Regions from separate parts of the Klebsiella quasivariicola genome, predicted to be linked through region 2. Evidence: predicted binding sites of a transcription regulator. Region 2 holds the regulator's gene; each other region holds the start of a gene.
What was found. Region 2 encodes PhoB, which activates phosphate uptake and scavenging genes when phosphate is short. Its sites were predicted from a motif close to CTGTCATAAAACTGNCNNAT; they were not measured.
Positions count from the first base shown of each region.

Region 1 (5,151 bases), 430 kb from region 2:
GGCGGTAGGGTGGCGTTTACCACGCTGCTGGCCGACTCGCTGCCGGAACTGAATCAGGCGTGGCGGGCAGTTGACGACCGGCCGCATGCCAACCGTTTTCTCAGCGAAAGGGCGGTGCGCGCGGCGCTGAGCGGCCTGCGCGCGACCGGCGAGGTGCATCAGATTAGCCTGCCGTTCACCGATGCGCTGAGCGCTATGCGCTCGCTGAAGGGCATCGGCGCCACCCATTTGCACCAGGGGCGGGCATCCGCCCCGCTTGGCCGCGGCAAACTGCGCGAACTGCAGCTGGCCTGGCCGCAACAGCAGGGCCACTGCCCGCTGACGTATTCTCTTTTTACAGGAGTCATTGAACGTGACTAAACGTTTCTTCGTTACCGGAACCGATACTGAAGTCGGTAAAACGGTCGCCAGCAGCGCGCTGCTGCAGGCGGCGAATCAGCTGGGATTTAACACCGCGGGCTATAAGCCGGTGGCTTCCGGTAGCGACCTGACCGCACACGGGTTACGCAATGAAGATGCGCTGGCCCTGCAGCGCCATAGCCGGGTCGCGCTGCGCTACGACCAGGTAAACCCCTACACCTTCGCCGAGCCGACCTCACCGCACATCATCAGCGCCGATGAAGGTCGGCCAATCGCCGCGGCGGCGCTTTCCGGTGGGCTGCGCGAGTTAGAAAATCTCGCCGACTGGGTGCTGGTGGAAGGGGCCGGTGGCTGGTTCACGCCGCTCTCGGACACCCTGACCTTTGCCGACTGGGTGCAGAGCGAGCAGCTGCCGGTCATTCTGGTGGTGGGGGTTAAGCTCGGCTGTATCAACCATGCGATGCTTACCGCCCAGGCGGTACGCCAGGCGGGGCTGCCTTTAGCGGGCTGGATCGCCAATGACGTGCAGCCGCCGGGCAAGCGTCACGCCGAGTATCTGGCGACGCTGAAACAGCGGCTGGCCGCGCCGTTCCTCGGTGAAATACCGTGGCTTGCGGACATCGCGCAGCGTGGCGATCTCGGCCAGTATCTGGACCTCAGGGCGCTGGATCCGGCGTCATCCACTGCGCCAGCAGCGGCTCATCAAGCGCCATAATATCGCCCTCGGCGACGTTACGCCCCCGGTGCAAGAGACAAAAGCGATCCGCTACCCGGCGGATAAAGGGCAGGTGCTGCTCGGCGAGCAGCACCGTCAGGCCGATATCGCGATTCAACCGCAGCAGTAGATCGGCCAGCTTTTGCAGACAGCGCGGCCCTCTGCCACGCGAAGGTTCATCGAGAATCAGCAGCCGTGGCTGGACGATAAGCGCCCTGGCCAGCGCCAGCTGGAACTGATCGTCGGCGCTCAGCGAGGCGCCTTTGCGCTGTCGCAGGGCATAAAGTTCGGGAAAGTGCTCATAGATTTCGCCGCCGCTGGCGTTTACCCCCGGTTTCCCGGCCGCGAGGGCGATATGTAGATTCTCTTCCACACTGAGCTGCGAAAAGATACGTTGATCCTGGGGAACGTAGCCGATACCGATGGCGCTGCGCGACTGGGCGGAGAGGGGAGTGAGATCCCGCGGCGGGGCGCCAATGTCATGCCAGGTCATGCGGCCGCTGGTCACCGGCAGGTGTCCGACAATACAGTTAACCAGGGTGGTCTTCCCCATGCCCTCGCGTCCCAGTACGCCAATGCACTCTCCCGGGCGTAGTTCAAGATCGACATTCCACAACGAGTGCTGGTTGCCATAAAAATGATTTACTGCCTGTAAATTCAACATGGACGTTTTCTCCTTATCCTGGCGTCAGGGCGACAGAAAGATGCTGCAAAACTCTTGCCAGGAAAAAGAACGCTCGGAAAAAAGCGCGAAACGCCGATACCATCGGGCACCGTCAGCGCCGCAGCTGCACTTTTCCGGTGCCCGACGCTAAAGGGTGGTGCAAAAAGCAGCAAAAATCGAGCGGCTTTAGGCGGATAGTTATCAAAAATAGTTCGATAAAAATTTTTCGCCACGCAGTTTACGGCGAAAGTCGATAAGCGCCGGGCGGCGGCGGTCTTGGGCTGCAGACAGTTATCCACTATTCCTGTGGATAACCTTGTGTATTAGAGTTAGAAAACCTGCGGTAAGCTAGAGCGTGCGCGGCTTGCGGCTGAATTGACGCGAAAGGCGTCTTTTCTTTAAACTCATTAAATATCAGCTTGTTAGATAAAATCAATGGGTGTAAGAAAAGCGTCATCTGCTGCCATAAAACTTTCACCCGTTCGCTTGACAAATGTTAAAAGGTCAAAATTTCTGGGGATAACCCTGACAGTCGGACGATTATTCCGCCCGGCGGGCGTTTTGTACCCAACTTGCCGGCTAAAAAGCCGGCTTCTGGCGCTATCATAAGTAGATACTGGTTAAATATCCAGTATAATTTGTTGGCAAAAAACGGCCCGGGGGGTAGAATTAAACACCGGCCGCTAAATCTTTCTTCAGGTTCTGATCGATGAGTAAATCGTTTGTACTGCATTCTGCCTTTCGTCCCTCCGGAGACCAACCGGAAGCCATCCGTCGCCTGGAAGAGGGGCTGGAGGATGGGCTTGCGCATCAAACGCTGCTGGGGGTCACCGGTTCAGGTAAAACCTTTACCATTGCCAACGTGATTGCCGACCTGCAGCGGCCGACGATGGTGCTGGCGCCAAACAAAACCCTGGCGGCCCAGCTCTACGGCGAGATGAAAGAGTTTTTCCCCGAGAATGCCGTCGAGTATTTCGTCTCCTACTACGATTACTACCAGCCGGAAGCCTACGTCCCTAGCTCCGATACCTTCATTGAGAAGGACGCCTCGGTGAACGAACATATTGAGCAGATGCGCCTGTCGGCCACCAAAGCGCTGCTTGAGCGGCGCGACGTGGTAGTGGTGGCATCGGTCTCGGCTATCTACGGCCTCGGCGATCCGGACCTGTACCTGAAGATGATGCTGCACCTGACGGTGGGGATGCTAATCGATCAGCGCGCGATCCTGCGCCGTCTGGCCGAGCTGCAATATACCCGTAACGATCAGGCCTTCCAGCGCGGCACCTTTCGCGTGCGCGGCGAGGTGATCGACGTCTTCCCGGCGGAATCCGACGATATCGCGCTGCGTATTGAGCTGTTTGACGAAGAGGTCGAGCGCCTGTCGCTGTTCGATCCGCTCACGGGACACGTGGAGTCGACGGTACCGCGCTATACCATTTACCCCAAGACGCACTATGTGACGCCGCGGGAACGCATCGTCCAGGCGATGGAAGAGATCAAGCTGGAACTGGCGGATCGCCGCAAGGTGCTGCTGGCAAATAACAAGCTGCTGGAAGAGCAGCGCTTAACCCAGCGTACCCAGTTTGACCTCGAAATGATGAACGAGCTGGGCTACTGCTCGGGCATTGAAAACTACTCGCGCTACCTCTCCGGTCGCGGGCCCGGCGAGCCGCCGCCCACCCTGTTTGACTATCTGCCGGCAGACGGCCTGCTGGTGATTGACGAATCCCACGTCACGGTGCCGCAAATTGGCGGCATGTACCGCGGCGACCGCGCGCGTAAAGAGACGCTGGTGGAGTACGGCTTCCGCCTGCCGTCGGCGCTGGACAACCGGCCGATGAAGTTTGAAGAATTCGAAGCGCTGGCGCCGCAAACCATCTACGTCTCGGCGACCCCGGGGGCCTACGAGCTGGATAAATCCGGCGGCGAGGTGGTGGATCAGGTGGTGCGGCCTACCGGTCTGCTTGACCCGCTGATCGAAGTGCGGCCGGTGGCGACTCAGGTCGACGATCTGCTGTCGGAGATCCGCCTGCGTACGGCCATCAACGAGCGCGTGCTGGTCACTACCCTTACCAAGCGGATGGCGGAAGACTTAACCGAGTACCTTGAGGAACACGGTGAGCGCGTGCGCTATCTGCACTCGGATATCGACACCGTCGAACGTATGGAGATTATCCGCGACCTGCGCCTGGGCGAGTTTGACGTGCTGGTAGGGATCAACCTGCTGCGTGAGGGGCTGGATATGCCGGAGGTGTCGCTGGTAGCGATCCTGGATGCCGACAAAGAGGGCTTCCTGCGCTCCGAACGCTCGCTGATCCAGACCATCGGCCGCGCCGCGCGAAATATCAACGGCAAAGCTATCCTGTATGGCGATAAGATCACCCCCTCGATGGCCAAAGCCATTGGCGAGACCGAGCGCCGACGGGAGAAACAGCAGCGCTATAACGAAGAGCACGGCATCGTGCCGCAGGGGCTCAACAAGAAAGTGGTGGATATCCTGCAGCTGGGTCAGGGCCTGGCGAAAACCAAAGCCAAAGGGCGCGGAAAAGCGAAGACTGCCGAACCTGCCGGGCTCAGTGGGGTGGATATGACGCCAAAAGCGCTGCAGCAGAAAATTCATGAGCTGGAAGGACAGATGATGCAGCACGCCCAGAACCTCGAGTTTGAAGAGGCGGCGCAAATTCGCGACCAGCTGCATCAGCTGCGTGAGCTATTTATCGCCGCTTCCTGACGGCAGGCCGTAATGTGCGCAGAGGCGCAACGCTGAAAGCCGGCGCGCAATACCCGCCGTCTTGCAGTCACAGTAGCAGAGAAGAAAAAAAGGCCGCGTTGCGGCCTTCTTAATGTTCGCTTAATCTCGCCAGGCGACACTATCCTCAACCTGATGAGGATAGTGCCCATGCAAAAAATCAACTTCCGTGAATATCTGGCGGTCGCCACCGCCCTGGTCATTATTGTTGCCTTTTTCCATCAGTGGGTGTTGACGTTCTGACGCGCACGCTGCGGGAATAATACCCACGCGCGGACCCCTGGCCCCGGCTGGCGGTTATGCAAAAAGAACTGGGCGTCATGCAGTTGAGCGATGCGCGTGACGATGCTCAGTCCGAGGCCTATGCCGCCGTAGCGACTGTCCATGCGCACAAAGGCTTTACTCAGTTCGCCGCTTTTCGCCTCATCAATCCCCGGTCCTTCATCTTCCACGGACAACACCGGCATCAGGCCCGCTTTCACCGACACACGGATCGTCGACCCTTCCGGACTGTAGCGGTGAGCATTCTCCACCAGATTGCGCAAAATGACGCGGATTAGCGTCGCGTCGCCCGAGACGACGGCCTCATTTTCGGCATCCGTCAGCAGCAGCCGCTGCTGACGCTGCGCCAGCATGGTTTCCAGCTCTTCCTGTAACGGTTTC
Region 1 covers NZ_CP022823.1:3,886,265-3,891,415, reverse strand. Annotated here, with positions in the region: gene bioC (malonyl-ACP O-methyltransferase BioC) at 1-360, shown strand, start outside; gene bioD (dethiobiotin synthase) at 353-1,075, shown strand; gene B8P98_RS19640 (ABC transporter ATP-binding protein) at 1,017-1,739, opposite strand; partial or broken gene B8P98_RS19635 (hypothetical protein) at 1,829-2,038, opposite strand; gene uvrB (excinuclease ABC subunit UvrB) at 2,449-4,470, shown strand; gene pmrB (two-component system sensor histidine kinase PmrB) at 4,710-5,151, opposite strand, start outside.
Region 1: a site for PhoB is predicted at 2,200-2,219, ahead of uvrB (excinuclease ABC subunit UvrB). Genes of this name have one in related genera too.

Region 2 (5,151 bases):
GGCCGTCAGCCACTGCGCCAGCTCCGTCAGTTCAGCCTGACGCTGCTGCTGGGTGCGCAGGGCGCCCTGACGAATGCGCGCGCGCTGCGCGGTGCTGGCAAGTAAGCGAGCATTTACTTCGTTGATCCGCTGGCGGGTTTTCGCCAGACCAGCTACCTGTTCCTGCTGACGCTCCCACAGGGGACGTAACTGGGCGGCGGGCTGGGCCAGCTCAAGCTTCGCCAGCGTCGGGGCGGCGTCGGCCAGCGCCTGGCGGGCCCGCTGCTGTCGGGTGACCGCCTCCTGCTGCTGTTGCGCCAGTTCGTCGCGGCGGGTCAGCCACTGGAGCTGCTGCTGTTGGCTTTGCTGCTGTACCAGCAGAGCTTTTTCTTCGTCAGTAAGTACCTGCAAACTTTCCTGCAGCGCCTGCTGCTGGGCCTCCGTCAGCAGAACGATACCCGCCGCCTGGGCTTCGAACTTCTCCAGCGCGTGGCGAGCAGCTTTGTGCTGTTCGTAGACCATGGCTGAAATCTGGCCGTAGATTTCCGTGCCGGTCAGCTCCTCCAGCAGCTCCGCGCGATCGCTCGGCTTCGCGTTCAGGAAGGCGGCAAATTGCCCCTGGGAAAGCAGCATCGAGCGGGTGAAGCGGCCATAGTCGAGGCCGGTAAGCGTCGCGGTTTGTTCCAGCTTATCCGAAACCTTATCGGCGAGGATTTTGCCGTCGGCGCAGCGCGCCAGCTCGACGCGGGGTGCCTGCAGATTGCCATCCGGCTGGTTACGCGCCCGATTCTGGCTCCAGAAAGCGCGGTAGGCGATGCCTTTGACTTCAAATTCCACCTCCGCCAGACACTCGGCGGTATCGCGGGTCATCAGATCGTTTTGCGACTGGGAGACTTTATTCAGGCGCGGCGTCTCGTGATAAAGCGCCAGGCAAATGGCATCGAGCAGGGTGGTTTTGCCGGCGCCGGTGGCGCCGGTAATAGCAAACAGGCCGTTGCTGGCAAACGGCTCGGCGGTAAAGTCTATCTTCCATTCGCCCTTCAGGGAGTTGAGGTTTTTCAGTCGCAGGCTCAGGATTTTCATGCGTTTTCGTCCTCCGCGGTGAGCGTATGCAGCGTATGGGTGAACAGCTCATGCAGCCGGGCGCGCTTGTCATCGTCAATCTCGGTCAGCGCCAGCCGACGCTCAAACACCTCCTCCACCTTCAGTTCGCTGAGGGTCTCCCGCTGGGCGCCAAGCAGAATTTTCTCGCGCTGCTCGCGGCTGCGGCGTACCAGCAGCACTTCCACCGGCAGATCCTCCGTCAGCGCCTGAATATGACGCTGAATATCGTGCAGGTAGTCCTCGGTGGTGATTTCGATATCCAGCCACACCGGCGGGTCCTGCTCGACGCCGCGCCACTGCTCCAGTCGGGCGGTGATGGCGGCCAGATCGCCTTTGATCACCGCCAGCGGCTGGGTAACGGGGACTTCCAGCGTCTCTACGGCGCTGAGTCGCCCGTCGTTAAAGCTCACCAGGTGCACCGATTTCGCTTTGCCGGTTTCATCAAAGCTCAGCGGCAGCGGCGAACCGCTGTAGCGGATGTGTTCGCAGCCGCCGACCACCTGCGCACGGTGGATATGGCCCAGCGCAATGTAGTCGGCAGGGGGGAAGTGTTGCGCCGGAAAGGCATCGAGTGTGCCGATATAAATGTCGCGAACGGCATCGCTTTTACTGGCGCCGACGGTGGTCAGGTGGCCGCTGGCAATGATGGGCAGCGGCCGATCGCCGCGCAGCGCGCAGGCCTGCTGATACTGCTGCTGATAATAGTCGCTGATGGCGTGCAGCAGTTGTTGCTGCTTTTCCCGGCCGGAGTGGCCGGCCTGGCTGGTCACCAGTTCGCGCGGGCGTAAAAACGGCACCGGGCAGAAGATGGCGCCCGGGGTGCCGTCGCGCAACGGCAGCTCAATAGGCGCATGGCCAGCGTTCGCCACCACGGTGGTGTGTAAAAAGGCGAGGATATCGCGCGATTCATTGAGCATCGCCACTGAATCGTGATTGCCCGCCAGCACCACCAGGCGACAGCCGGTCTGCTGCAGCTGGACGACGAAACGGTTATACAGTTCGCGAGCGTAGCTTGGCGGTGAGCCGGTATCAAAAATATCGCCGGCTACGATAATGGCGTCGACTTCATACTCCTGCGCGCGGGCCAGCAGCCAGGTCAGGAAGGCATCATGTTCGGCGGCGCGGCTTTTGCTGTAAAAATTCTGGCCCAGGTGCCAGTCGGAGGTGTGAAGGAGGCGCATAAATCTTCCCTAGCGAAAAAAGCATGGGCGGCAGTATACCATTTGTCGGCGGGGGGTAAGTCCGCGCCGTGCTTCAAAATACCCGATCATCAGATCGTCATTTTTTTCATAAATCTGTCACAAAAGTGACGCATAATGACGCCGCACTCCTATACTGATGGCTAAAAAACACAGGGTAAATAATGGCGAGAAGAATTCTGGTCGTTGAAGATGAAGCTCCAATCCGCGAAATGGTCTGCTTTGTTCTGGAGCAAAATGGCTTTCAGCCCGTTGAGGCGGAAGATTATGACAGCGCGGTGAATCAACTCAATGAACCCTGGCCTGATTTGATTCTCCTTGACTGGATGCTGCCGGGTGGTTCGGGGCTGCAGTTTATTAAGCTGCTCAAGCGTGAGGCGATGACGCGGGATATCCCGGTGGTGATGCTGACCGCGCGTGGGGAAGAAGAAGATCGCGTTCGCGGTCTGGAGACCGGCGCGGACGACTACATTACCAAGCCTTTCTCTCCGAAAGAGCTGGTGGCGCGGATCAAAGCGGTGATGCGCCGCATTTCGCCAATGGCGGTGGAAGAGGTGATTGAAATGCAGGGTCTGAGCCTCGATCCCTCGTCGCACCGGGTGATGACTGGCGAAAGTCCGCTGGACATGGGACCGACGGAATTTAAATTATTGCACTTCTTTATGACCCACCCGGAGCGAGTGTACAGCCGCGAGCAGCTGCTGAACCACGTCTGGGGAACCAACGTCTATGTGGAAGACCGTACGGTGGACGTCCATATTCGCCGCCTGCGCAAAGCGCTGGAACACAGTGGCCATGATCGCATGGTGCAAACGGTTCGCGGCACGGGCTATCGTTTCTCCGCCCGTTTCTGAATTTCGACAGGAGTGTGACCCGTGCTGGAACGGCTGTCATGGAAAAGGCTGGCGCTGGAGCTCTTTTTAGCGTGTATTCCGGCCCTGATTCTGGGGGCATTTTGGGGGCATTTGCCGTGGTTTTTACTGGCGGCAGTGACCGGTTTGCTGATCTGGCATTTCTGGAATTTGATGCGTTTATCGTGGTGGCTATGGGTAGATCGGAGCATGACTCCCCCGCCTGGCCGCGGTAGCTGGGAACCGTTGCTGTATGGTCTGCATCAGATGCAGATGCGTAATAAAAAGCGTCGACGTGAGCTGGGAAGCCTGATTAAACGCTTTCGCAGCGGCGCGGAATCGCTGCCGGATGCGGTCGTCCTGACCACGGAAGAGGGGGCCATTTTCTGGTGTAATGGCCTCGCGCAGCAGATTTTAAACCTGCGCTGGCCGGACGACAGTGGTCAAAATATTCTCAACCTTCTGCGCTATCCCGAGTTCGCCAACTATCTGAAACAGCGTGATTTTTCTAAGCCACTCAACCTGGTGCTCAATAACGCTCGCCATCTGGAAATTCGCGTGATGCCTTACACCGACAAGCAGTGGCTGATGGTGGCGCGCGACGTGACGCAGATGCATCAGCTGGAAGGGGCGCGGCGAAACTTTTTCGCCAACGTCAGCCATGAACTGCGCACCCCGCTGACGGTGCTGCAGGGCTATCTGGAGATGATGCAGGAGCAGGTGCTGGAAGGGGCGACCCGGGAAAAAGCCCTGCACACCATGCGTGAGCAAACCCAGCGTATGGAAGGTTTAGTAAAGCAGCTGCTGACGCTGTCGCGTATTGAAGCCGCACCGGCGCTGGCGATGAATGACCGCATCGACGTACCGATGATGCTGCGGGTGGTGGAGCGTGAGGCGCAAACCCTCAGTCAGGATAAGCAGACGTTGTTTTTTACTGTCGATGAACACCTTAAGGTGCTGGGCAATGAAGAGCAGCTGCGCAGCGCCATTTCTAACCTGGTTTATAACGCGGTGAACCACACCCCGCCGGGGACCGAAATTCGCGTCAGCTGGCAGCGAACGCCGCAGGGGGCGCTGTTCAGCGTTGAGGATAATGGACCGGGCATTGCACCGGAGCATCTTCCCCGCCTGACCGAGCGTTTTTATCGGGTGGATAAGGCTCGCTCCCGACAAACCGGCGGCAGCGGCCTGGGTCTGGCGATCGTCAAACACGCGGTTAACCATCATGACAGCCGGCTGGAAATCGACAGTACGGTGGGCAAGGGAACCCGTTTTAGTTTCCTGCTTCCGGAACGATTAATTGCCAGAAACGACGACTGAACGGCGCGCTGTCAGCTTATCTTGCCAATGACCAGCTTCTGCTGGTCATTTTCATTGGCAGTCGTTTTTTGCTCGCCTATTTAATGAACGTGTGCTGCTTTTTTGTTCGCATGATAAGCCACAGGTTTTCCATCAATATGGTAAATGATTCTGGCATGAAAGGCATAACCAGCATAATCATCTGCTTTTGCGATCGTGCCTTGCTTTAAAACGTTATAAGCGTTTAAATTGCGCCAGCGCAGTCGATGACAGACTGCTTTTGCGTGGTAATACCAAAAACAATTCTTTCCCACGCCGCTTCGGGAGCATATCTCGCTAAGTTTACCGGCAATGGCCGCTGTATCGTCCCTGAGAGGGGAGCGCGGTATTTTTCCATTTATTTACAACACCACATCCACAGGCAGTAATGAATTTATGACCCATCAGTTAAAATCTCGCGACATCATAGCGTTGGGCTTTATGACCTTCGCGTTGTTCGTTGGCGCAGGCAACATTATTTTCCCTCCGATGGTGGGCTTACAGGCGGGCGAGCACGTCTGGACGGCGGCGATCGGCTTTCTGATCACTGCGGTGGGGCTGCCGGTGCTGACGGTGGTCGCGCTGGCGAAAGTTGGCGGCGGCGTTGAAAGCCTGAGCACCCCGATTGGTAAAGTGGCGGGTATCCTGCTGGCGGTGGTGTGTTATCTCGCGGTGGGACC
Region 2 covers NZ_CP022823.1:4,318,782-4,323,932, reverse strand. Annotated here, with positions in the region: gene sbcC (exonuclease subunit SbcC) at 1-1,062, opposite strand, end outside; gene sbcD (exonuclease subunit SbcD) at 1,059-2,264, opposite strand; gene phoB (phosphate response regulator transcription factor PhoB) at 2,447-3,136, shown strand; gene phoR (phosphate regulon sensor histidine kinase PhoR) at 3,158-4,453, shown strand; gene brnQ (branched-chain amino acid transporter carrier protein BrnQ) at 4,868-5,151, shown strand, end outside.

Region 3 (5,151 bases), 2.2 Mb from region 2:
ACGTTAAGCATCTGAGTCCACAGCAACAGGCAGCCTGCTATGATGACTATCAGTAAAACCCACCGTAATTTTTTCACTCCACTCTCCGCATCAGTACTTTATGTCGCCAGGATAACACGGCCTTCTTAAACCGCGGCTAACTGTATTACGAAAGGCAAGTTTAGGAATCATCGACTTGTTTCAAAACGTGTTCATGTCACAATCACGGCAAGGATCATACAAATAACGAGGCATCAATGCGATTAATCATTCGTACTATTGTCGTGGTGGCTATCTTATGGATTGGCGTATTATTAAGCGGCTATGGCGTATTATTCCACAGTGAAGAAAACGTGGGTGGGTTGGGACTGAAGTGCCAATATCTCACCGCGCGCGGTGTGAGCACCGCACTTTATGTTCATTCCAATAGCGGCGTAATTGGTGTCAGCAGCTGTCCTCTGCTGCGTAAAAGCGCAACCGTGGTTGATAACGGCTAAGACGGCGCCCGGCGACCACGATGTAGCATCGCGGTCGCCACAGGCTTAAGCTATCGCGTCAGAACGGGTAGTCGTTATATCCCATTTGTTCAGAAATCTTGCGCGCCGCCTGGTGCAACATCGCCACATATTCATGCAGACGTTCTTCTGAAAAACGTAGCGTCGGGAAAGAGATACTCAGCCCCGCGATGACCACGCCGAAACGGTCGAATACCGGCACACCAATGCAGCGCAACCCCTCTTCCTGCTCTTCGTTATCTTCGCCGTACCCCTGCTCCCGAACGCCATCCAGTACCTTCAGCAGCTCCTGCGTGCTGGTGATCGTCCGCTCGGTGCTGCGCTTATACTCCACGCCCTCGAGGATCTGCTCCACTTCGCTGCGATCGCGCCAGGCCAGCAGCACTTTGCCGATCGCGGTGCTGTACAGCGGGTTACGGCGGCCAATACGCGAATACATCCGCAGGTTGTACATCGAGTCAATCTTGTGAATGTAGACGATACTGTCTTCATCCAGCGCGCCGAGGTGGATAGTCTCTTTCGTCAGTCGCGAGAGTTCGCGCATCTGAATATCCGCGCTGCGCACCAGGTCGACGTTCTGCAGCGCGCGTGCGCCAAGCTCGAACAGCTTGAGGGTGAGGGAGTATTTCTCAGACTCCCCTTCCTGTGCTACATAGCCCAGTGATTTCATGGTCTGTAAAAAGCGATAAACGGTGCTTTTTGACATCATGACGCGCTGGGACAGTTCGGTAATGCCAATTTCACGCTCTTCACCCAGCGCCTGCAGGATACCAAAAACCTTCAATACTGAAGAGACAGAATCTGGCTGTTTATCCAAATCTGCACCTGCCATTTATCACCTCGTCGTAACTGTTTTATAAAATTTAGAACCGGTTTTTATTATAAATTCGCCGCCCCTGGGCCGCAATCATTCTTCTGCCACTTCGTTACAAATCTGCGACATGCTGCGGATTAATCAATGCTAAACTCATCATTCAAAAAACCGTTTCATTTAAGACTCATATTCACCATGGATAAAAACTCTTCCGATGGCGTGCCGCTGCCGCAACGCTATGGCGCCATTCTGACCATCGTGCTTGGGCTGACCATGGCCGTGCTCGACGGCGCAATCGCCAACGTCGCGCTCCCGACCATCGCCAGCGATCTCAACGCCTCACCGGCGGCGTCAATCTGGATCGTCAACGCCTACCAAATCGCCATTGTCATCGCCCTGCTGCCGCTCTCCTTTCTCGGCGACATGGTCGGCTATCGTCGCATCTATAAGATAGGCCTGGTGGTGTTTATCTTTACCTCGCTGGCCTGCGCCCTGTCGCGCAGCCTCGAAATGCTGACCTTCGCCCGCGTCGCTCAGGGGCTGGGCGGCGCCGCGCTGATGAGCGTGAACACCGCGCTGATCCGCCTGATCTATCCGCAGCGCTTTCTTGGTCGCGGCATGGGCATTAACTCCTTTGTGGTCGCTGTTTCTTCGGCGGCTGGCCCGACTATCGCCGCGGCGATCCTCTCCCTTGCCTCATGGCAATGGCTGTTTTTAATTAACGTCCCGCTCGGGATCGTCGCTTTTGTCCTGGCGATGCGCTTTCTGCCGCCCAACAGCGCCCGCAGCAAAATCATCCGCTTCGATCTGCCGAGCGCCATCATGAACGCCCTCACCTTCGGGCTGCTGATCACCGCCCTGAGCGGTTTCGCCCAGGGGCAGTCCACGCAGCTGGTGCTGGCGGAGGTGGCGGCCATGCTGGTGGTGGGCTTTTTCTTCGTTCGCCGCCAGCTCAAAATGCCCGTCCCGCTGCTGCCGGTCGACCTGCTGCGCATCCCGCTGTTCTCCCTTTCTATCTGTACCTCCATCTGCTCCTTCTGCGCGCAGATGCTGGCGATGGTCTCCTTGCCCTTTTTCCTGCAGTCGATGATGGGACGCAGCGAAGTGGAGACCGGTCTGCTGCTGACGCCGTGGCCGCTGGCGACCATGGTAATGGCGCCGCTGGCTGGCTATTTGATTGAGAAGTGCCACGCGGGGCTGCTGGGGGCCATCGGTCTATTGATTATGGCCTGCGGTCTGTTCGGCCTGGCGCTGCTGCCGTCGGCGCCTTCCGATCTGGATATCATCTGGCGCATGGCACTGTGCGGCGCCGGCTTCGGGCTGTTTCAGTCGCCAAACAACCATACCATCGTTGCCTCGGCTCCGAGCCATCGTAGCGGCGGCGCCAGCGGTATGCTGGGCACCGCTCGCCTGCTCGGCCAGAGCACCGGCGCGGCGCTGGTCGCGCTGCTGTTCAACCTGCTCGGCAACAGCGGTACCCACACCGCCCTGCTGCTGGCCGGTATCCTGGCTACCGTTGCCGCACTGATTAGCGGTCTGCGCGTGACCCAGCCGCGCGCCGCCTGACGGGCAGCAAAAAAAATCCGCAGCGTGCGGGCTGCGGATTTTTGTTTTCAGCGTCAGATGACGAATTACTTCAGATATTCACCGCTACGCAGGGCTTCAATACGCTTATCCAGCGGCGGGTGAGTCATAAACAGCTCGCTCATGGATTTCGCTTTACCGTTGATGCAGAACGCCATCATGCTGCTGGCTTCCTGCGGCTCATAGCTGGTTTTCAGACGCTGCAGGGCAGCAATCATCTTTTCGCGGCCCACCAGACGCGCCGAGCCGGCATCGGCATGGAACTCACGGTAACGCGAGAACCACATGGTGATAATGCTCGCCAGAATACCGAACACCAGCTCCAGCACCGTGGCAACGGCGAAGTAGATCAGCGGGTTACCATTGCTGCTCTCCCCTTCATCTTCCCGGTTGCCGCCGAGGAAACCGGCCGCAATCTGCGCGATTACCCGCGAAATAAAGATAACGAAGGTGTTCACTACCCCCTGAATCAGCGTCATGGTCACCATGTCGCCATTGGCAATATGGCTGATCTCATGGGCAATTACCGCTTCCGCTTCATCACGGCTCATGTTTTGTAACAGCCCGGTGCTGACGGCGACCAGCGAGGCGTCGCGACGCGCGCCGGTGGCGAAGGCATTGATATCCGGCGCGTGATAAATAGCCACCTGCGGCATGGCAATACCCGCCTGCTGCGCCTGTTGTGCAACGGTGTTCATCAGCCAGCGTTCCGTTTCGTTGCGCGGCTGCTCGATCACTTCCCCACCCACAGACTTCAGCGCCATCCACTTCGACATCATCAGCGAAACGATAGAACCACCGAAGCCGAACAGCAGGGCCATAATCAGAAGACCGGTCATGCTGCTGGACTGGATCCCCGTGAGGCTTAACACCAGCCCGAACACAACCATCACTGCCAGGTTCGTCAGCAGGAAAAGCGCGATTCGCATCATAATTTTCTTTTTACCTCAATTTAACAAAACGCACTATGCGATTACCCACATCGTATGGGTCAGGCTGCAATTTTCAACCATCAACCCCCGCTAAGTCACGATAAAAACACAACTTTACATTTTGTAGCATCTTGCTGACAGCGGCTGATCAGGTTGACATTTTGTTAGCTGAGCTGAATGGCGATGACAAAGCGCGCAAAAAAAACGGGCACCTTCTGAGGTGCCCGTTAGTGACTTATTTACTGGCCGGCGGTTCCACTGCCGGGCGCGCTTTTTCAAGATGCGCCAGGTCGACCGCGATGTGGACCGTTTCATCAAGATACGGGTCCGGTTCCTGATAATCCTTCGGCAGATCGTCCAGTTTTTTCAATGGCGGCTTGCCTTCGCGTTTCAGGCGATCGTTAATCCGCGCCAGACGAATCGCATCATCCTCTTCGTTCTCTTTCTCACGCTGGGCGTAGTTCAGAGAGACGATGTTACGCTTGTCTTTCATCGCGTTATAACGGGCAATATCCTTCATGATGTACTGGAACTCCGGATCCTGTGCAATGCGCTCGTCGTGGCGCTTGAGCAGCTCCGGTCCAAACGGGGTCAGATCCCCGGACTTCACATAGGTGGCCGCATTGATACTGTCCCATGGCAGAGCGTTGTCTTCATACTGCTCGCCGGTTTCGCGATCTTCATTCCCGGTGGGCATCATGATATCCGGCGTCACGCCTTTGCGCTGGGTACTGCCGCCGTTAATCCGGTAGAACTTCTGGATGGTGTACTGGACAGAGCCTAACGCCGGCCAGTCCGGACGCAGCATCTGATCGTAGATACGATTCAACGAGCGATACTGCTGTACAGTCCCTTTACCAAAGGTCGGTTCGCCAACGATCAGCGCGCGGCCATAATCCTGCATCGCCGCGGCGAAGATTTCAGACGCCGAGGCGCTAAAGCGGTCAACCAGCACCACCAGCGGCCCTTTGTAATAGACCACGCCATCGTTATCGCTGTCTTCGCGCACCTTGCCATTGTTATCCCGCACCTGCACCACCGGGCCGGACGGAATAAACAGCCCCGAGAGCGATACCGCCTCGGTCAGCGCCCCGCCGCCGTTGCTGCGCAGGTCAATGACGATGCTGCTGACGTTCTGTTTTTCCAGCTTCTGCAGCTGTACTTTCACGTCATCGGTCAGGCCAACGTAAAAGCCCGGAATATCCAGCACGCCGACTTTTTCTTTACCGACGGTTTTCACCGACATCTTCACCGCGCGATCTTCCAGACGGATGCGTTCGCGGGTCAGGGTGACGATACGCGTCTTGGCCCCTTTACCGGCTGGCAG
Region 3 covers NZ_CP022823.1:2,122,831-2,127,981, reverse strand. Annotated here, with positions in the region: gene mgrB (PhoP/PhoQ regulator MgrB) at 1-77, opposite strand, end outside; gene B8P98_RS10635 (YobH family protein) at 237-476, shown strand; gene kdgR (DNA-binding transcriptional regulator KdgR) at 535-1,326, opposite strand; gene B8P98_RS10625 (MFS transporter) at 1,504-2,874, shown strand; gene htpX (protease HtpX) at 2,940-3,824, opposite strand; gene prc (carboxy terminal-processing peptidase) at 4,060-5,151, opposite strand, start outside.
Region 3: a site for PhoB is predicted at 1,418-1,437, ahead of kdgR (DNA-binding transcriptional regulator KdgR). Genes of this name have one in related genera too.